Methylorubrum populi: one gene and its partner. Each later gene encodes a partner of the first gene's protein in a complex. Links are inferred from orthologs where the notes say so. Each region holds a gene or a part of one and is shown on either strand. Other genes may lie near its edges.

What was found.
Region 2: the proteins of MPPM_RS11815 (region 1) and dapF are in contact, whole or in part, in a solved structure (PDB 5YGU), measured with the Escherichia coli proteins. The link is inferred for Methylorubrum populi from one-to-one orthologs.

What each region holds. Positions count from the first base shown.
Region 1 is NZ_AP014809.1:2,562,974-2,572,937, reverse strand. The notes cover bases 6,630-9,444. They hold MPPM_RS11815 (RNA pyrophosphohydrolase), read left to right. Parts: upstream 6,630-7,652; coding sequence 7,653-8,237; downstream 8,238-9,444. Other genes in these bases: MPPM_RS11805 (potassium transporter Kup), read left to right, coding at 9,016-9,444; MPPM_RS11810 (DUF2939 domain-containing protein), read left to right, coding at 8,265-8,921; MPPM_RS11820 (methyl-accepting chemotaxis protein), read left to right, coding at 6,630-7,499. Also shown: MPPM_RS11845 (MFS transporter), read right to left, coding at 1-689; 23S rRNA (pseudouridine(1915)-N(3))-methyltransferase RlmH, read left to right, coding at 930-1,427; MPPM_RS11835 (murein hydrolase activator EnvC family protein), read left to right, coding at 1,424-2,824; MPPM_RS11830 (S41 family peptidase), read left to right, coding at 2,824-4,146; MPPM_RS11825 (divergent polysaccharide deacetylase family protein), read left to right, coding at 4,298-5,497; more of MPPM_RS11820, read left to right, coding at 5,811-6,629; more of MPPM_RS11805, read left to right, coding at 9,445-9,964. UniProt on the Escherichia coli protein: Master regulator of 5'-end-dependent mRNA decay.
Region 2 is NZ_AP014809.1:3,248,427-3,258,390, forward strand. The notes cover bases 2,505-5,319. They hold dapF (diaminopimelate epimerase), read left to right. Parts: upstream 2,505-3,374; coding sequence 3,375-4,265; downstream 4,266-5,319. Other genes in these bases: MPPM_RS14910 (GyrI-like domain-containing protein), read right to left, coding at 2,505-3,199; mtaB (tRNA (N(6)-L-threonylcarbamoyladenosine(37)-C(2))-methylthiotransferase MtaB), read left to right, coding at 4,262-5,319. Also shown: MPPM_RS14890 (YnfA family protein), read right to left, coding at 1-83; MPPM_RS14895 (hypothetical protein), read right to left, coding at 138-410; MPPM_RS14900 (SPL family radical SAM protein), read left to right, coding at 515-1,627; MPPM_RS14905 (endonuclease III domain-containing protein), read right to left, coding at 1,624-2,400; more of MPPM_RS14910, read right to left, coding at 2,450-2,504; more of mtaB, read left to right, coding at 5,320-5,494; MPPM_RS14925 (RluA family pseudouridine synthase), read right to left, coding at 5,514-6,278; signal recognition particle-docking protein FtsY, read left to right, coding at 6,335-7,822; MPPM_RS14935 (septation protein A), read left to right, coding at 7,866-8,486; MPPM_RS14940 (carotenoid 1,2-hydratase family protein), read right to left, coding at 8,493-9,353; 1-hydroxycarotenoid 3,4-desaturase CrtD, read right to left, coding at 9,350-9,964. UniProt on the Escherichia coli protein: Involved in the succinylase branch of the L-lysine biosynthesis and in the biosynthesis of the pentapeptide incorporated in the peptidoglycan moiety. Catalyzes the stereoinversion of LL-2,6-diaminopimelate (L,L-DAP) to meso-diaminopimelate (meso-DAP).

The DNA of each region.
Region 1 (9,964 bases):
ACCGCGCCCGTCGAGTCGGCCGCCGCGGGGTCGTGCCCCTCCCCCGCCGTCTCCGGCAGGTGGCTGCGGATCACGAGACCGACCGGCACGACGAGGAGGCCGAGGCCGAACATCAGCCGCCAGCCCCAATCGGCCATGGCCGCATCCCCCAGGATCAGCGTCAGCACCGTGGCGAAGAGGCCCGCGAACAGGGCGGCGCAGCCCTGGCTCGCGATCTGCCAGCTCGCGACGAAGCCGCGGTGGCGGGCCGGGGCCGCCTCGATCAGGTAGGCGGTCGAGGGTCCGACCTCGCCGCCGAGCGCCAGCCCCTGGATCAGCCGCCCGGCGATGACGATCACCTGCGCCCAGCCGCCGATCACCGCCGTGCCGGGGCAGGCCGCGAGCATCAGCATGCCGACGGCCATCAGCGCGATGGTGATGAGCATGGCCGGCTTGCGCCCGGCCCGGTCGGCGAAGGCGCCGATCAGCACGCCGCCCACGGGCCGCATCACGTAGCCGATCCCGAACAGCGCGAGCGAGGCGAGCAGGCTGTCGGTCGGGCTGTCCGAGGGGAAGAAGGTCGCGCCGATCGACTTGGCGAAGAAGGCGTAGATCGTGAAATCGTAGAATTCGAGGGCATTGCCGAGCACCACGGCTCCCACGGCCTTGCGGTCGAGGCGCGGCGGCGCGGCGCGGGCGGGCGAGGGCATCGGTCGTCCTGTCGTGAGATCCCGGACGGAGGCGGCGCGGGCGGCCGGGTCCGGGCAAGGGTCGTCGGTTGCGGGCGGCAGGTAGGTCGCCACCGCCGTGTCGCCACCCCTGCGGGATCGCGCGCTCGATGCGCCGCCACCCGTTGCCGGCCACGTTTTTTTGAGCGGGCCGGCTCCCGGTCCCCGGCCCGATCGTGCTATCGGGCGCCGAGACCTCGTCCGCGGAACTGTCCACGCCCCTTGCGCCTGCTCGTCGTCGCCATCGGACGCCTGAAGAACGGGCCGGAGCGGGATCTCGCCGCCCGCTACCGCGAGCGCGCGGTCGCGCTCGGCAAGAGCCTCGGCGTCACGGCCTGCGACCTCATCGAGATCCCAGAATCCCGCGCGCGCCGGTCCGCCGACCGCATCGCCGAGGAGGCGGCGGCGATTCTGGCCCTCGTACCGGCGGATGCGGCGGTGATCGCCTGCGACGAGCGCGGTCGTTCGGATTGGCCGAGCGAGCGGATCGCGGACAAGATCGGGAACTGGCGCGATGCGGGCCGGAGCAGCCTTGTCCTCGTCGTCGGCGGGGCCGACGGCCTTCACGAGAGCGTGCGCGCGCGGGCCGACCATATTCTCGCCTTCGGAGCGGCGACACTGCCGCACGGTCTGGTGCGCGTGCTCGCCCTCGAGCAGGTCTACCGGGCTCTGACCATCCTGGCCGGGCACCCCTATCACCGGGGCGATCCCGAGGCATGAGACCGCCGGTGACCGCCAACCCGAGGCCCGCGACGATCCTGGCTGCCCCCGCCTGCCTGCTGGCCTGCCTGCTGGCCTGCCTCTTGGCCTGCCTCGCGCTGCCCGTGCGCGCGCAGACCCCGCCCGATCCCGAGACGATGCGGCGCACGCAGGAGGAGCGCGACCGGCGCGCCCAGAGCCTCCGGCAGATCGAGGAGGCCCTGGCGGCCAGCGCCGGCAGCCGGACCGCCCTCGAAGCCGAGATCGCCGCCATCGGCTCCGACCGGACCAAGCTCAGCGCCGCCCTGCTCGATGCCGGGCGGCAGGCCCAGGCCACCGAGGACCGGATGAACCGGCTGGAGGAGCGCCTGCGGGCGCTCACCGACAGCGACGCGGCGATCCGCAAGTCGCTGGAGGCGCGCCGAGCGGTCATCGCCGAGATCCTGGCCGCGCTCCAGCGGATGGGCCGGCGCCCGCCGCCGGCCGTGCTGGTGCGCCCCGAGGACGTGCTCGCAGCGATCCGCACCTCGATGATGCTCGGCGCCGTGGTGCCGGAGCTGCGCGGCGAGGCGGACACGCTGGCCGGCGACCTCACGGAACTGGTGCGGGTGCGCGGCCTCATCGCCGCCGACCGCGAGGCGCTGAAAAAGGATCTCGCCGGCTGGGCCGCCGAGCGCCAGCGCCTCGATGCGCTCATCGCCGCCCGCCGCAGCCGGCAGGCGCAGGTCGAATCAAGCCTCACCGCCGAGCGTCAGAAGAGCGCCGAGCTCGGTGCCCAGGCAAAATCCCTCAAGGATCTGGTGGACCGGATGGAGGGCGAGCTGTCGAGCGCCCGCCGGGCCGCCGACGAGGTCCGCGCCGCCGCTGAGCGGGAGCAGCGGGCGATCCAAGAGAAGTTCGCCGCCGCCGGGGCCCGCGACCCGGCGCGGCTCGCGCCGAAGGTGAAGTTCGCCGAGGCCCGCGGCGATCTGCCCAGGCCGGTGAGCGGCGCGCTGCTGCGCGGCTTCAACCAGCCCGACGGCCAGGGCGGCACCACCCGCGGCATCTCGTTGCGGGCGCGGCCGAAGGCGGTTGTGTCCTCGCCCGCGGATGGCTGGGTCTCCTTCGCCGGCCCCTTCCGCTCCTACGGCCGACTCTTGATCATCAATGCGGGCGACGGCTACTATCTGTTGCTCGCGGGGATGGATCAGATCAACGTCGAGGTCGGCCAGTTCGTGCTGGCGGGCGAACCGGTGGCCGTGATGGGCGAGGGCAGCGGCACCCCGGCAAGCACGCCGCCGAATGTGACGCAGGCTGCGTCACAGAGGGACGATGATCGCAGTGATCCCGTCCTGTACGTCGAGTTCAGGAAAGACGGCGGCTCCATCGATCCGGAGCCGTGGTGGGCGAAAAGTTCCAGCGAGAAGGTTCGCGGATAATGCGCAAAGTGTCCCTCGTGTTGCTCGGCGCGGCCCTCGGCATCGGCGCCTCGGCCCTGTCGACCCAGACCCAGCTCCTCTCCGGCACGAGCGCCATCGCGGCCTCGGCGGAAACCTACCGGCAGCTGAGCCTGTTCGGCGACGTGTTCGAGAAGGTGCGGACCGACTATGTCGAGAAGCCCGAGGAGTCGAAGCTGATCGAGGCGGCCGTCAACGGCATGCTGACCTCGCTCGACCCGCATTCGAGCTACATGGACGCGAAGGCCTTCCGCGACATGCAGACGACGACGAAGGGTGAGTTCGGCGGCCTCGGCATCGAGGTCACCATGGAGGACGGCCTGATCAAGGTCGTCTCGCCGATCGACGACACGCCCGCCTCGAAGGCCGGCCTGCTCGCCAACGACATCATCACCCAGATCGACGAGGATCAGGTCCAGGGCCTGACCCTGAACCAGGCCGTCGACAAGATGCGCGGTCCGGTCAATTCCACGGTGAAGCTGAAGATCTCCCGCAAGGAGGCCAAGGATCCGATCGACGTCTCGCTGACCCGCGACATCATCAAGATCCGCCCCGTCCGCTCGAAGGTCGAGAGCGGCGATGTCGGCTACGTTCGCCTGACCCAGTTCAACGAGCAGACCTACGACGGCCTCAAGACCGCGATCGACAAGCTCCAGAGCGAGATCGGCGGCGACAAGCTCAAGGGCTACGTGCTCGACCTGCGCAACAATCCCGGCGGCCTGCTCGATCAGGCGGTGATGGTCTCCGATGCCTTCCTCGACCGCGGCGAGATCGTCTCGACCCGTGGCCGCAACCCCGACGAGACGCAGCGCTTCTCGGCCAAGGCCGGGGATCTCGCCAAGGGCAAGCCCATCGTCGTGCTGGTGAACGGCGGCGCGGCCTCGGCCTCCGAGATCGTGGCCGGCGCCCTGCAGGATCACAAGCGCGCGACCATCATGGGCACGCGTTCCTTCGGCAAGGGCTCGGTGCAGTCGATCATCCCGCTCGGCGGCCAGGGCGCCCTGCGCCTGACCACCGCGCGCTACTACACGCCGTCCGGCCGCTCGATCCAGGCGAAGGGCATCGAGCCGGATCAGGAGGTGCTGCAGGAGGTGCCCGACGATCTGAAGGGCAAGGACGAGACCAAGGGCGAGGCCGGCCTGAAGGGCCACCTCAAGCAGAAGGACACCGAGGAGCGCGGCGGTTCCTCGGCCTACATCCCGCCGGACCCGGCTAAGGACAAGCAGCTCATCGCCGCGGTCGACTTCCTGCACGGCATCCAGAAGGGTGCGGCCAACGTGACGAAGCCCGCCACCCAGAACTGATCGTGTTACCCGCGGCGGCCTTTGCCGCGCGGGTTAGCGAAAGATTAACCATGACGGCCCGCAATGCCGGTTCAGACCGGGATTGCGGGCCGTTTCTCGTTGAAGGCCGTGCCCGGTCGTCCGAACATGCGCCAGCAGGGCGGGACGGCGGGTGAGCGACGCGGCCGACGACATCCTGACGAAGCCCCTCGGAGTCGCGAATAAAGCGTCCCGTGCGCGCTTCGCGCGAAGCCCCTCTGCGGGCGCGATCGCCGGTACCGGGCTTCTGACGCTCGCTCTGCTCGCCGGCGGCCTTGCCCTGACCGGCGACCCCCGTGGCGGCGAACCTCGCGCGCAGGCGGCCATCGACATCCGTGAGGCCCCGACGCCCCGCGTGGCCGAAGCGGCACCCTCTGTTCCGAAGGGTCCGGCGCAGTCGGCGAGCGAGGTCGAGCAGGCATCCGGCGTCACCGTGTTCCGCCCAGACGGCTCGGCAGCCCCCGACGCGCCGGTGATCATCCGCGTCCCGAACGCCACCCAGGTGAAGCTCGCGCCGGCGCCCGATCCGCGCCTGAGCGAGCGCGGGCGCCACGGCCCGCTGCCCCGCCTCGGCGAGGGTCGGCTCCGCCCCCTCGACGTCTATGCCCGTCCGGAAGAGCCCGGCACCGGGCCGCGCATCGCCGTCCTCGTCTCCGGTCTCGGCATCGGCGAGAACGCGACCCTCGGCGCCATCGCCCGGCTTCCCGCCGCGATGAGCCTCGCGCTCTCGCCCTACGGCGGCGATCTGGAAAAGACGGCCGCCCGCGCTCGCGAGGCCGGCCACGAGATCCTGCTGCAGCTGCCGATGGAGCCGTTCGACTATCCCGACAGCGATCCCGGTCCGCAGACGCTCCTGGCCTCCGCCCGCCCGGGCGAGAACCTCGACCGGGCGGCCTGGGCGATGAGCCGGTTTCCCGGCTTCGTCGGCGCCGTGAACTTCATGGGTGCCAAACTGATGAGCGAGCCCGGCGCCCTGGAGCCGGTTCTGAAGGATCTCTCCGCCCGCGGCCTCGGCTTCGTCGACGACGGTTCGGCCGCCGGCTCGAAGGTTGCGGAGGTCGCGGCCAAGACGAAGCTGCCGACGGCCCGCGCCGAGATCGTGATCGACGCCGTTGCCCGACCGGACGCGATCGACGCGGAACTCGCCCGCCTTGAGACGCTGGCCCGGCAGAAGGGTTTCGTCCTCGCCTCCGCCAGCACCTCGCCGCTGACCATCGACCGCCTGTCGCGCTGGTCGCGGGATCTGGAAACACGGGGCATCCGGCTCGTGCCCGTCAGCGCGATCCTGCGCCGTCCCGGCGGCGTCGCCAAGCTGTCGAGCGCCGCGCCCTGACCAGCGCCCGGACGCTTTCCGCATCACGGCACGCTGGTATCGATGAGCAGGGCCGGAGCGGCAACACGCCGCTCAGTCCGTTGCCTCGGCCGATCGCGCGCCGGCGCTGACGTCTCCACCGTCAAATGACGAGCCGATCCCGTCCAAGCGATCATTTGTTCGTTTTCGCCCGGCCTAAATCGGTCGCTCCATTTTAATCCGCTCGCCATGAGCGAAATCTGATCAGCAGTTTGTGATCCAGTAAGCGTTTTTGGGCCAGGGTTTTGCCACTCGCCCAATAAGTGTGCGCGAGCCACTCCTGTCGGGGTCTACCGTGTCACTTCAATCGCTTCCCATTCGCAGCAAGCTGATCGCCTCGTTCACTGTACTGACGGTCCTCCTCGTCGGTCTGGGCGTACTCGGCCTCATCGGAACCCAGACGATGCGTGACCAAGCGCTCGACATCGAGCGCAATTGGCTGCCCAGCGTGCGCCTGCTCGGCGAGATCGACACGGCAGCGGCGCGGATGAACACCGTGATGCTGCGGCACACGCAGGCGACCGACCCGCAGATGGTGTCCTCGATGGACAAGGACTTCGAGCGCTTCGGCAAGCTGATCGACGACAAGCGGGCGGCCTACGAGCGCCTGATCGCGAATGCCGAGGAGCGGTCGCTCTACGACGCCTACGTGCGCGACGCCGCCACCTTCGAGACAGAGCGGCGGTTCGTGATGGACCTGTCGCGTCAGGGCCGGAAGGCGGATGCCTTCGCCTATTACGAGTCCAAGGGCCTCGTGCCGCGCCGGGCAATGTCGAATTCGCTGGAGAAGCTGGTCGCCTTCAACAACGAGGGCGCTGCCCGTGCGATGGAGAAGGGTGAAACCATCTACCAGCGGATCTGGACGGTCAGCCTCGCCGTGCTTGCCCTCGGCGTCGCCCTCTCGATCTTGCTCGCCGTCCTGATCATCCGCGGCGTCACCCGCGGCATCGCCTCGGTGGTGCGGCCGATGCAGGCCCTGGCCGCTGGCGACCTCTCGGTCACGATCCCGCACCAGGGGCAGCGGACCGAGATCGGCTCGATCGCCGACGCGGTGCAGATCTTCAAGGATGGTCTGCTCCGGATGCGCAGCCTCGAAGAGGAGAGTGCGGCGGCCCGCGCCGGTGCGGAGGCGCAGCGCAAGGCGGCGATGCGCGAGATGGCCGAACGGTTCGAAGGTGCGGTCGGCGGCGTCGTCAGCCTCGTCTCGTCCGCCGCTTCCCAGTTGCAGGCCTCGGCCCACGGCATGACCGGCGCCGCGACCCGCACCGCCAGCCAGTCGGTGAGCGTGGCGGCTGCAGCCGAGGAGGCGGCCACCAACGTCAACACCGTCGCCGCAGCGGCCGAGGAACTGGGCGCCTCGGTGCAGGAGATCAGCCGGCAGGTCAGCGGCTCTTCGAGCCTCGCTCAGGCCGCGGTCGGAGAGGCGGCGCAGACGGCGGCCCACGTCCGGGCGCTGAATGCGGCGGTCGCCAAGATCGGCGACGTCGTCACCATGATCACGACAATTGCCGGGCAGACCAACCTGCTCGCGCTCAACGCCACGATCGAGGCCGCCCGCGCCGGCGAGGCCGGCCGTGGCTTCGCGGTGGTCGCCGCCGAGGTGAAGGAGCTCGCCAACCAGACGGCGCGGGCAACCGAGGAAATCTCCGGCCAGATCGGCCGGATCCAGGAGACCACGGGCCACGCGGTCTCGGCCATCGGCAGCATCACGGGGCGCATCGAGGAGATCAGCTCGGTTGCGGCCTCGATCGCCGCGGCGGTGGAGCAGCAGGGCGCGGCAACGCAGGAGATCGTGCGCAACGTCGCCCAGGCAGCCATGGGCGCGGGCGAGGTGACGAGCAACATCTCGGGCGTGGCGCAGGCGGCCGAGGAGGCGGGCGCGACCGCCGCCCAAGTGCTCGCCGCCTCGTCCGAGCTGTCGCGTCAGTCCGCGCATCTCAGCAGCGAGGTCGACCGCTTCCTGGCGAACGTGCGCGCCGCCTGACCGATCGCGGGAAAGGGTGAGAAGCGGGCGGGCGCGGCCGAGGCCGGGCCCGCCTTCGTTCTACGGCCGCAGATGGATGGCAGGTCGGCGTTGCCCGCACCGGTTCGGCCTCCTATGGTCGCGCCGCCAGCAAAAGCCCGCCCGTAGCCCGCGATGACCCGCTCCAACGACGATCTCCTGCGCCTGCCGGAAGGCAGCGCGCTGCCCTACCGTCCCTGCGTGGGCGTTGCCCTGTTCAACCGCGACGGCCGGGTGTTCATCGGGCGGCGCAAGCGCGAGGCGGGCCCCGAGCACGTCGACGGCGATCTCGCGTGGCAAATGCCGCAGGGCGGGATCGACGAGGGGGAGGAGCCCCTCGCCGCGGCTTTGCGCGAGCTCCACGAAGAGACCAATGTGCCGGCCGACGCCGTCACGCTGCTCGGCGAGACCCGCGACTGGCTCGCCTACGACCTGCCGCCGGAGGTCATGAAGCGGGCCTGGAAGGGCCGCTATCGCGGCCAGCGCCAGAAATGGTTCGCCTTCGGCCTGACCGGCAGCGAGGCGGTGATCGACGTGGACGCACCCGGCGGCGGTCGCCACAAGCCCGAATTTGAGGCGTGGCGCTGGGAGCGGCTGGAGGCCCTGCCGGATCTCATCATCACCTTCAAGCGCCCGGTCTACGAGGGCGTCGTCGCGGCCTTCTCCGGCCTGACCGGCTGGAACGGCGCCGAGAAAGACGCCGCGGGCGATCCGGCATGACGCATCCGCGCATCCGCGGCTGATCCGATGCGGTGGTGGCTCGTTCCTCTTTTCGCGGTGCTCGCGTGGTTCGCCTACACGCTGACGCCGTTCTGGTCGCTCTACGGTTTCGCCGCGGCGGTGCAGGCGGGCGACGCTGCGGCCGTCGAGCAGCGGATCAACTTCCGCACGCTGCGGCTCTCGCTGGCCCGGCAGATCAGCGCCGCGGTGAAGGCCGACAGCAACGCCCTCGATCCGCGCGAGCGGCAGCGCATCGCCGACGCGGCGGCGGCGGTGGCGCTGCCGGTCATGGAATCGGCGCTGACGCCGCAGGCAGTGATCGACCTCCTCGACGACGGCTGGCCCCAGGGCGCCGACCTCGCCGCGCCGACCAACCGGCATGAGCGGCGCGACGGCCTGCGCATCCCCGACCTCAAACGGCTCCTGCGCTACTATCTCTCCTCCGACATGCGCGGCTTCCGCTCGGTGGTGATCGCCGTGCCGCCCGATCATCCCCGGCACGAACAGTTCCGCATCCGCCTGCGCCTGCGCGACTGGGGCTGGCGCCTCGTCGATATCGAGCTGTCCGACGACCTGCGCCGCCGCATCGCCGAGAAGGCCGCCGCCGCCGCCGTCCGCCTGCGCGACGCGCGCCCCAGCTCGGACAAGGCGCCCGCCGAAGCGCCCGCTCCCCGCGAGCCCTGACAGCAGCCATCAATTCTCAAAGAGACGCCCTGGACGCCGGCCACGCTCTCCATAGCTGAGCCGCCACGATCGGCCCCGCTTCCGGAGCGCTGTCTTGAGCCAGGACGCTGCACACACCTCCGGAGCCGGGGATTCGGGAGGAGCCGAGGATTCGGGCCCCGGCCGCCGGCTCGGCGCGGGGCTGCTCGTCGCCACCCTCGGCGTCGTCTACGGCGATATCGGCACGAGCCCGCTCTACGCCCTCAAGGAAGCGGTGCGCGCCGCAAGCCCGGGCGGTGAGCCCTCCGCCGTGGCGGTGACCGGCGCGGTCTCGCTGATCCTGTGGGCTCTGATTCTCGTCGTCGCGCTGAAATACGCGGTGCTGATCCTGCGCGCCGACAACCGCGGCGAGGGCGGCATCGTGGCGATGCTGGCGCTGCTCGGCGCCCGCCACGCGCAGCCCGGCTCGCGGCAGGCGCTGCTGCTCGTCATCGGCCTCGTCGGCGCCGCCCTGCTCTACGGCGACGGCGCGATCACGCCGGCGATTTCGGTCCTCTCGGCGGTGGAGGGCCTGCGGGTCGATGCTCCCGGTCTCGACCGCTTCATCGTGCCGATCGCGCTGGTGATCCTCGTCGGCCTGTTCCTCGTGCAGCGCCGGGGCGCCGCCTTCATCGGACGGATCTTCGGCCCGGTGATGCTGGTGTGGTTTCTCGTGCTCGCCGGGCTCGGCCTCGGCGGCATCGTCCAGGCGCCGCAGATCCTCAGCGCGATCAATCCGCTGCGCGCGGTCGAGTTCACGGCCCATGCCGGCCTGCATGTCGGCTTCGCGATGCTGGGCGCGGCCTTCCTCGCGGTCACCGGCGGCGAGGCGATGTACGCCGATCTCGGCCATTTCGGCGCGCGGGCGATCCGCGTCGCGTGGTTCGCCCTCGTCCTGCCGGCGCTGGTGATCCACTATTTCGGGCAGGGCGCGATCCTGCTCGTCGACCCTTCCGCCGCCGAGAACCCGTTCTACCGGCTCGCACCGGGCCCGCTGCACTACCCGCTGATCGGGCTGGCGACGC
Region 2 (9,964 bases), 690 kb from region 1 along the record:
AGGCGGAGCCACGCCCAGAAGGCGAAGCAGCCGGCGATCTCCGCCAGCGCGGCGCCGGAATAGGCGAGAAGGGTCTTGCTCATCGGCAACGCTTGGCGCGGGCTCCCCGCTTTGCCAAGCCGGTATCGGCGCCGTGCTTACGCGTCGTCCTCCGGCGCGAACACCTCGCCCTTCTCGGCGAGCCGGACATTCGCCCGGTCGGCCGGCAGATCCCGCAGGTCGCGGTAGTCGCGGATCATGCGGTGCAGATCGGCCCGCGCCGGTTCGGACGGCTCGGGCGCGCCGGGATCGAAGCCCTCCATGACCGTCTCAACCCGCTGGTCGATGACCGCACGGTTCCGCGGATCGAGCCCTTCGATCCGCGCGAGCAGGTCGGCGATCGCCGCGCGCTTCGTCTCCAGTTCCGACATCGAACGCCCCGCAAAGGTTTCGCGCCGGGACAGCGCCCGAAGGCGCCCACGGTTCCGCAGGGCCGCACCCCGGACCTTCAACGGGGCCGGAGGGTTGGTGCGGCATGACCCATGTCCTGACTGAGGAAGCCGAGATCCGGCCGGCAGTGAAGCCCCGTTCCGCTCGCCTCTGGCGCCCGCGCCGGGTTCTGGTGACGCCCGCCGCCCTCGAACACGCGCATGGCCGGGAGATCGTCGCGCGGGCCGAATGCCTCGGGCTCCCGGTCGAGCGGCTGAAGAGCAACCGGCTCACCGGCCTGCGCGACGACAATCCGCGCCGCGCCTATGCGGAGGCCAAGGCGACGCTTGCCGTTGTCACGGCCCCGCCGACGAAGCTGAAGCTGCAGCCGATCCCGCCGAGCGCCGACTGGCGCTTCGATCTCGCCGAGGGCTGCCCGGCCCATTGCCAGTACTGCTACCTCGCCGGCTCGCTCTCGGGCCCGCCGGTTACCCGCGCCTACGCCAATCTCGACGCGATCCTCGGCAACCTCGGCGACTATCTCGGCCAGGGCGGCGTCACCAGCGCCTCGGAGGCGCGGGCGGCGGAGGGCACCACCTTCGAGGCCTCCTGCTACACCGATCCGCTCGGAATCGAGCATCTCACCGGCTCGCTCTCGGCGGCGATCCGCCATTTCGGCGCCTGGGATGCCTCAGTGCAACTGCGCTTCACCACGAAGTTCGCCGCGGTCGGACCGCTTCTCGACCTGCCGCATCGGGGCCGCACCCGCATTCGCTTCTCGGTCAACGCCGCTGCGGCGGCGCGTTACGAGGGCGGCACCGCCCCGCTGGCCGACCGGCTCGCCGCTATCGGTGCGGTCGCCCGCGCCGGCTATCCGGTCGGTCTCACCATCGCGCCGATCCTGCCGGTCGAGGGCTGGCCGGACGCCTACGACGCCCTCCTGCGCGATGCGGCCGAAGCTCCGGCCGAGGTGAGCGCGCCCGATTTGACGGTCGAACTCATCACCCACCGCTTCACGCCGGGTTCGAAGAGGGTGCTGGAGGGCTGGTATCCAGGCGCCGACCTGCCGATGCGCGAGGCCGAGCGGACCCGCAAGCTCACCAAGTTCGGCTCGGTGAAGTACGTGTTTCCCAGCGACCTGATGAAGGCGATGCGGGCACATCTGACGGAGCGGATCGCGCTTCGCTTGCCGGCGGCGCGGATCCTCTACTGGACTTAAATCCGGTCGGAGGCGGTCGCCCCGCGCGCCTGTCCCGTCGGGCAGATGTCGAGCAGGACGCAGCGCGCGCAGGCCGGGGAGCGGTGGAAGCATACCTGCTGCCCGTGCAGCATCAGCACCTCGTGGTTGTCGTAGAGCTTCTGAGCCGACCAGTCGTCGGGCAATTGCGCCCGCAGCACCGCGTGGCTCGGCCCGACATCGACCCTCGGGCTGATCAGCCCCGTGCGCTGGGCGACGCGGTGATGGTGGCTGTCCACCGGCAGGGCCGGCATCCGCAGCGTCGAGAAGGACAGGACCGCAGCACTCGTCTTCGGCCCGATGCCGAGAATGGCTTCGAGCCAGCCCCGCGCCTCATCGACGCTCATGCCTTCGAGGACATCGAGGCTGAGCCCTCCCACCCGCTCGCGCACGGCGGCGAGCACCGCCTTGATGCGCGGCGCCTTCAGCTCCGGCCACGTCACCCCGCGGATCGTCTCTTCGATCTCGGCGACGGAGGCTGCCTCGACCGCCGCCCAGTCGGGCCAGCGCGCCCGCAGCGCCTTGAAGGCGCGGCCGGAATCTGCGTTGCGAGTCCGGTGCGAGAGCAGCGAGGAGATCAGTTCCGAGAGCGGGTCGAGGCTGTGGAAGTAGGGGATCGGGCACCCGTAGACCCCGCAGAGCCGGCGATGGATCTCCAGCGCCTTGTCCTTGAGGGTCTCGGAGGCCGTCGTCGGCGTCTCGCGGCGGCGTTGGCGGGGAGCAACGGGGAGGGCGGGGTCGGGGAAAAGCGGCATGGGAGCCGAATCCGCGAAGGGATTCGGCGGTTCCCGGCCTGCGACACCCCTACTTTGCGAGCGCGTAGATGTTGATGTCGAGCTTGTCGTCGGCGCCCTCGCCGAGATCCGTGACGTATTCTTCGAGAAAACGGTCCTGGACCGCGATCTCCTTCGCGTCGAGATAGGCGATCAGCGTCTCGTAGGTGCCGTCGATCTCCTCGTAGGTGCCGCTGTGCTTGAACCGCAGCGCCTTGCCGCTCGGGCTCGATCCGAACTTCACGCCGTCGCTCTCCGTGCCCGATGCGGGAGCGGCTTCGATCGGGATCATCGCCTCGTACTGGAAGCCGTCATCCTCCGTCTTGGTGAAGAGCGCGATCGGCCGGCCCGCCGGCTTGAGGTTCTGCTTCGCCAGCGCGTCGCCGATGGTCTTGAACGCCTTCCGCAGGTTCGCCCGCGCCTCGTCCCACTTGGTCTCGCCCGAGAGGATCGCCACGGGCTTGGCCGGCAGCGTCACCTCGTCGACGTCGTTGGGCTCACCCGGCGCCGGCACCAGGGTCGGCAGAGTCGAGGGCGGGGGCGTGACCGATCGCGCCGCGCCGGACTGCGCCGGGCGCGGGATCGGCACCTGCTGCGGCGCGGGTGACGCCGGGTCGGGACCGGATTTCGACGTGTCCGGCACGGTCGTCGTCGGCAGCGGATTCGACTCGGCGGGGGAGGGGGCGTTGGTGGGCGGCGGCGCGCCCTGGGCGACGGCCGCGTTCGAGAGGAGCGGGGCGAGAGCGAACAGGCCCGCGGCGAGGGAGGCGAGACGGGTCAAGGTGGTGGGGCTCCGATTGGCCGATGCGGACAGGGTAGGGCCGAATTGCGCCCCGGGCGAGACCGTCGCGGCGCGACGTTGAGGTCTCGGGCTGCCGACTCGCGGCCGGTCGGCTTTTGCCATATACGCCGCGCCAAACCCCCACATCCTCGCTGACAAGGTCGTCAGAGGTCCGATGAGCCCTCTCGCCAATCGCCGCTTCCTGAAGATGCACGGTGCCGGCAACGCCATCGTCGTGCTCGACCTGCGCGGCACCTCGATCCGCGTCGCCCCGGCAGAGGCCCGCGCCATCGCCGCCGACGCGCATTCGCGCTTCGACCAGCTCATGGTGGTGCACGACCCCGTCACGCCCGGCACCGATGCCTTCATGCGCATCTACAACACCGACGGGTCGGAATCCGGCGCCTGCGGCAACGGCACCCGCTGCGTCGGCTACGCCCTGCTCGACGACCCGGCCATGGCGCGGCCGGCCGAGAACGGCTGCCTGACCCTTGAAACCAAGGCCGGGCTGGTCGCGGTCAAGCGCGTCACCGACCGCTCCTTCACCGTGGACATGGGCCAGCCGCGCCTGCGCTGGGACGAGATCCCGCTGGCCGAGCCGTTTCCTGATACCCGCCGCATCGAGCTGCAGGTCGGGCCGATCGACGATCCGATCCTGCACTCGCCGGCCGCCGTGAGCATGGGCAACCCGCACGCGATCTTCTTCGTCGAGCGCGATCCCGACACATTCGATCTCGGCCGGATCGGGCCGCTGCTCGAAGCGCATCCGATCTTCCCCGAGCGGGCCAACATCTCCGTCGCCCAGGTGACCGGCCGCGACACGATCAAGCTGCGCGTCTGGGAGCGCGGCGCCGGACTGACGCTCGCCTGCGGCACCGCCGCCTGCGCCACGGTGGTGGCGGCCTCGCGCCTGCGCATGATCGGCCGGGCGGCCCGCGTTTCCCTGCCCGGCGGCGAACTCTCGATCGAGTGGCGCGCCGACGACCACGTGCTGATGACCGGCCCCGTCTTCCTCGAAGGCGAAGGCAGCTTCTCGCCCGACCTCTTCGCCGGGCTCGACGGGTGAGTGTCGAGACGCTCACCTTCGGCTGCCGGCTCAACACCGTCGAGTCGGAGGTGGTGCGCGGCCACGCCGAGGCCGGCGTCGAGGGGCGCGATCTTGTCGTCGTCAACACCTGCGCGGTGACGGCGGAGGCCGGGCGGCAGGCCCGCAAGGCGATCCGCCGGCTCGCCCGCGAGCGGCCGGGGGCCGAGATCGTCGTGACCGGTTGCGGCGCCGAAGTCGAGCGCGCGCAGTATGCCGACATGCCAGAGGTGGCCCGCCTCGTCGGCAACGCGGCAAAGCTCAGGCCCGAGAGCTGGCGCGACGGCACCATGCCTCCGCCGGAGGACATCATGGCGGTGCGCCGGGCCGAGCCGACCCGCATCCTCGGCATGAACGGGCATACCCGCGCCTTCGTGCCGGTGCAGAACGGCTGTGACCACCGCTGCACCTTCTGCGTCATCCCGTTCGGCCGCGGCAATTCCCGCTCGGTGCCCGTCGCCGAGGCGGTGGCGCAGGTGCGCCGCATCGTCGAGCATGGCGGCCGCGAGGTGGTGCTCACGGGGGTCGATCTCACCGCCTATGGCCGCGACCTCGACGCGAGCCTGAGCCTCGGGCGCCTCGTGCGGACGATCCTCGCCGAGGTGCCGGATCTCGCGCGGCTGCGCCTCTCCTCCATCGATTCGGTCGAGGCCGATCCGGAGTTGATCGCCGCCTTCGCCGAGGAGCCGCGGCTGATGCCGCATGTGCATCTCTCGCTGCAGGCGGGGGACGACCTGATCCTCAAGCGGATGAAGCGCCGCCATTCGCGCGCTGACGCGATCCGCCTCTGTCGGACCCTGCGCGATCTGCGCCCCGGCCTCGTCTTCGGCGCCGACCTGATCGCTGGCTTCCCCACCGAGACGGAGGCACAGTTCGCCCGCTCCCTCGACCTCGTCGAGGAGTGCGGACTGACGCATCTGCACGTCTTCCCCTTCTCGCCGCGCCCCGGCACGCCCGCCGCGCGGATGCCGGCGGTGCCCGGCGACGAGATCCGCGCCCGCGCCGCAAGGCTGCGCACGGCCGGGGCGGCGGCGCTGGCCCGCCATCTCGACGGCGAGGTCGGAACCCGTCGGCGGGTGCTGACCGAGCGCGGCGATACGGGACGGACCGAGGCGTTCTCGCTGGTGCGGTTCGCAGCGCCCGTGGCCGCGGGGGAGATCCGCGACGTCACCGTCGCCGGGCATGACGGGCAGGCGCTGCTCGCGGCTTGAAGGAAAGCTCGCCGACTCCTCACTCGCCTGTTGTGCCGGCCTCCTCTCCCGCGGAGGGGAGAGAGCTCTCGGGGGCAAGCGACATGCCGCAAGCCTCCAGTCCCGCCCGCATATGCGAGGGGACGGGAGCCTCGACCAGGATCGCTTCCCGCTTCGGATAGAGCGGCAGGCTCAGGCCTCGCGCATGGAGTTGCAGGCCCGGCCCGTCCCGCCCGGCGCTGCCGTAGATCGCGTCGCCGCGGATCGGCCAGCCCATCGCCGCGCAGTGGACGCGGAGTTGGTGCGTCCGCCCCGTGACCGGCTTCAGTTCGAGCCAGGACAGGCCGTCGGCCCGTCCGAGCACCCGGTAGAGCGTGAGCGAAGGGGCGCCGGCCGGATCCGTCTTCATCCACCAGCTGCGCGGATCGTCCGAGCGCTTGGCCAGCGGCAGGTCGATGCGGCCCTCCATCGCCTCGGGGCCGCCCTCCACAAGGGCCCAGTAGGTCTTGTTCACCTTGCCGTCGGCGAACAGGCGGTTCAAACGCGTGAGCGCCTTGGCGTGGCGGCCGAGCACGAGGCAGCCCGAGGTGTCGCGGTCGAGCCGGTGCGCGGCCTCGGGCCGGCGCGGCAGGCCGAAGCGGAGGGCGTCGAGATGGTCGGTCAAGGTCGGCCCCCCCTTCGGGCCCGGATGCACCGGTAAACCTGCCGGCTTGTCGATGACGAGCATCAGGGCATCGCGGTAGAGCAGGGAAAGACCTATCTCCGGTTCGTCGGTGCGATCCGGCACTGAAACACGTGCGTTCATGCCCCACGGGCTAAAGCGCCGGATCGTCGCGGGCAAGGTTTGAGCAAGGGACTGGGATGAGCGACGACGAGAAGCCCGGCTGGTTCGGACGGCTGTTCGGACGAAAGGGCACGCCCGAGGCCAAGCCCGCGGAAGCCAAGCCCGCGGAAGAGGTGCCGACGGACGAGATGCCCGCCGAACAGGCGTCGGTCACGGATCATCCTGCGCCGGAGCCGGCCACGCCGGATCCGCTGTCGCCGGCCTCCGAATCCGAGGGCCAGCCGGATTTCACGACTGCGGCCGACGACGTGTCCCACGTGCCGCCGCCGGCCAGCGAACCCGCGCCGGAGGATCCGGACAAGAACCAGATCCCCGATGAGGTGGAGGGCGCCGACCTCCAGCCTGAGCCGCAGCCCCCTTCGGGCGAGGCGCCGCAGCCGGATGAGGCGCCGCTCGAGAGCGAGACCCTGGCCGTCCCCGCCGAGCCGGCGGAGAAGCGGAACTGGTGGTCTCGCCTGACCGGCGAGGACGCCCCGCCCGCGACGGAAGCGCAACCGCCGGCCGAGGCCGACATCCAGCCCGTCGATTCAGCCGCCGCTCTCGCGAGCGACGCGATCTCCGGCTCCGTCGAAGGCATGGAGAAGCGGGGCTGGTGGTCGCGGCTCACGGCGGGCATGCGCCGCACCTCGTCCGCCCTGTCGGACCGGGTGACGGGCCTGTTCACCAAGCGCAAGCTCGACGCCACCACCCTCGAGGATCTGGAGGACGCGCTGATCCAGGCCGATTTCGGCGTGGAGACGGCGATGCGGATGTCGGAGGCGGTCGGCAAGGGCCGCTACGAGAAGGGCATCTCGCCCGACGAGGTGCGCGCCATCCTCGCGACCGAGATCGAGCGGGCGCTGGAGCCGGTGGCGCTGCCGATCGCGATTGATTCGGCCAAGAAGCCCTACGTCATCCTGACGGTCGGCGTGAACGGCGCCGGCAAGACGACGACGATCGGCAAGCTCTCGCTCAAGTTCAAGGCGGAAGGGCGCAGCGTCATGCTGGCGGCGGGCGATACCTTCCGCGCCGCGGCGATCGAGCAGCTGCGCGTCTGGGGCGAGCGCACCAACACCCCCGTCATCAGCCGCGAACAGGGCTCGGACGCGGCGGGACTCGCCTTCGACGCCTTCAAGGAGGCGCGGGAGAACGGCACCGACGTGCTTCTGATCGATACCGCCGGCCGCCTGCAGAACAAGGCCGGGCTGATGGCAGAGCTGGAAAAGATCGTCCGCGTCATCCGCAAGCTCGACCCGGAGGCACCCCACGCCACCCTTCTGGTGCTCGACGCCACCGTTGGGCAGAATGCATTGAGCCAGGTCGAGCTGTTCTCTCAGGCCGCACCCGTGTCGGGCCTCGTGATGACGAAGCTCGACGGAACCGCGCGGGGCGGTATTCTAGTGGCACTCGCCGCGAAGTTCGGCTTGCCCGTGCATTTCATCGGCGTCGGCGAGGGCGTGGAGGATCTGGAGCCGTTCGCCGCGCGGGATTTCGCCAGGGCGATCACCGGTCTTCCCAAGGAGTAACCGATTGCCCGCCGTTCCCTCGGAGTCTCGTGAGAACCTCAGCATGAAGGTCGAGAGCGTTCCGCCGCGCCGGCACTTGCCGCCGCTTCTCAAGCTGGCGCTGGAGGTGGGCCCGCTCGCGGTATTCTTCCTGAGCAACGCCTATGCCGAGCGCTTCGGCGTGACGGCGGAGAGCAAGCTGTTCGTGGCGACCGGCGTGTTCGTCGTCGCCACAATGATCGCGCTCGGCGTGCATTTCGCCCTGCTGCGGCGGCTGCCGATCATGCCGCTCGTCTCGGGCGTCGTGGTCCTCGTGTTCGGCGGCCTGACGCTGGCGCTTCAGGACAAGACCTTCATCATGATGAAGCCGACTATCGTGAACACGCTGTTCGGCCTCGTCCTGCTCGGCGGCCTCGCCTTCAACAAGTCGCTGCTCTCGGTCGTGCTCGACAGCATGTTCGCGTTGACGGATGAGGGCTGGCGCAAGCTGACCTTCCGCTGGGGCCTGTTCTTCCTCGCACTCGCCGCCCTCAACGAGATCGTCTGGCGCACGCAGACCGAGGATTTCTGGGTGAGCTTCAAGGTGTTCGGCATCATGCCGCTCACCATCGCCTTCGCCCTGGCGCAGACGCCGCTGCTGCTGCGCCACGAGCGCAAGGACGAGGCCGACGCGAAGATCGGCTGATCGGCCCTAGCCGATCCGCCGCGGCATCCGGAACGGCAGCATCAGGCGCACCAGCGGGTTACGAAAGCGCTTGAGCGACAGGCTCTCGTGGACCGGCCGGACCGCCTTTCCGTCCAGCGTCGAGGCAAGGAGCGAGCGGGCGTAGAACGGTGTATCCTCGAGGGTGCGGACGACCTGCGCCCGCGCATCGTCGCTGCGGGTCGTGCGCGGCATGCGCCACAGCCCGGTCGGCGGCAGGCTCGCGGCGAGCGGCGGGCGCATCTCGCGCCGGGTGCCGTCAGCGTCGAAGCGCAGCGTCAGGTTCTGGCCGCTGCCGTCGGTGCGGCGCACGTCGTAGAGAATGGTCGAGCCGCGCTCGAGCGGCGCCCGGCACCATGTCCAGTCCGTGAAGGCATCCTCCAGGGCGCCGTCGCCGTCGTTGGTGTCGTGGTAGCCGCTGCCGCGCCACGCGATCGCGGGCGCCGTAAACTCGGCCTCGACGTCGCAATCGGGCGCCATCGGCCACCAGCGGTGCAGGCCGTGCGCGTCGAGGGTGAAGGGCTGCGCCGTCAGCGCCTTCGGCCGCACCCGCACCGTCCCCCGCACCGCCTGCGGGATCGGCGCGCCCCGCTCGTCGAGGCGGATGGTGAGCACGCTGCCATCCCATTCGAGCGAGGACGGCCCCAGGCTGAAGCTCGTCGCCTCACGGGCGAGGGCGCGGGCGTTGCGCTCGGTCATGGCGAAGCGGTTGGCGCGCTCGCCGTACAGCACGACGTTGACGGCGCAGTGGGCGAACGGATCGCGCTTCGCGTCCCAGGCGTAGTAGGGCGAGAACACGCTGCCGATGAAGGCGATGATCGTCAGCCCCTGGCGCCCGTCCGCGCTCACCGCATCGACGTACCACCAGACATAGCCGCCGCGCGCGACCGCGCCGTCGAATCGAGGTCCGCGCGCAGTGCCGCCGCCGCGAGCCGGCCCGATTGCGCCGCCATCGGCACCCCCGGCCCCGGATGCACGCTCCCCCCGGCCAAATAGAGCCCCGGCACCCGCGTCCGCGCCCCCGGCCGTTTGAACGTCGCCGTCCAGCCGTGAGAGGCCCGGCCGTAGAGGGCGCCCCCCGTTCCCGGAAAAAGCCGTGCGAAGTCCTCCGGCGTCGTGGCCGTCGCCGGTCCCGTCGGGGCCAGTGTGAGGCCGCAGGCCGAGAGCTTGCGAAGGATGTTCGTCTCGCATGCGGCGATCTCCCGAGGGGCGAGTGGACGGTCCCCGCCATCGGCCGGGGCGTTGACGAGGAGGAGCAGGCGTTCGGGATCGTTCGGCGGCGATCCGCCGTCGCCGTCCCGATCCTGGGCACAGACGTAGACGGTCGGATCCGGCGGCAGGCGCCGTCCGCGCAGGATCGCGTCGAACTCCGCCCGGTAATCGGCGGAGAAGAACACGTTGTGGTGGGCCAGGTCGAAGCCCGTCGCCTCCGCCGTCCGACAGAAGGTCACCGCCGAGAG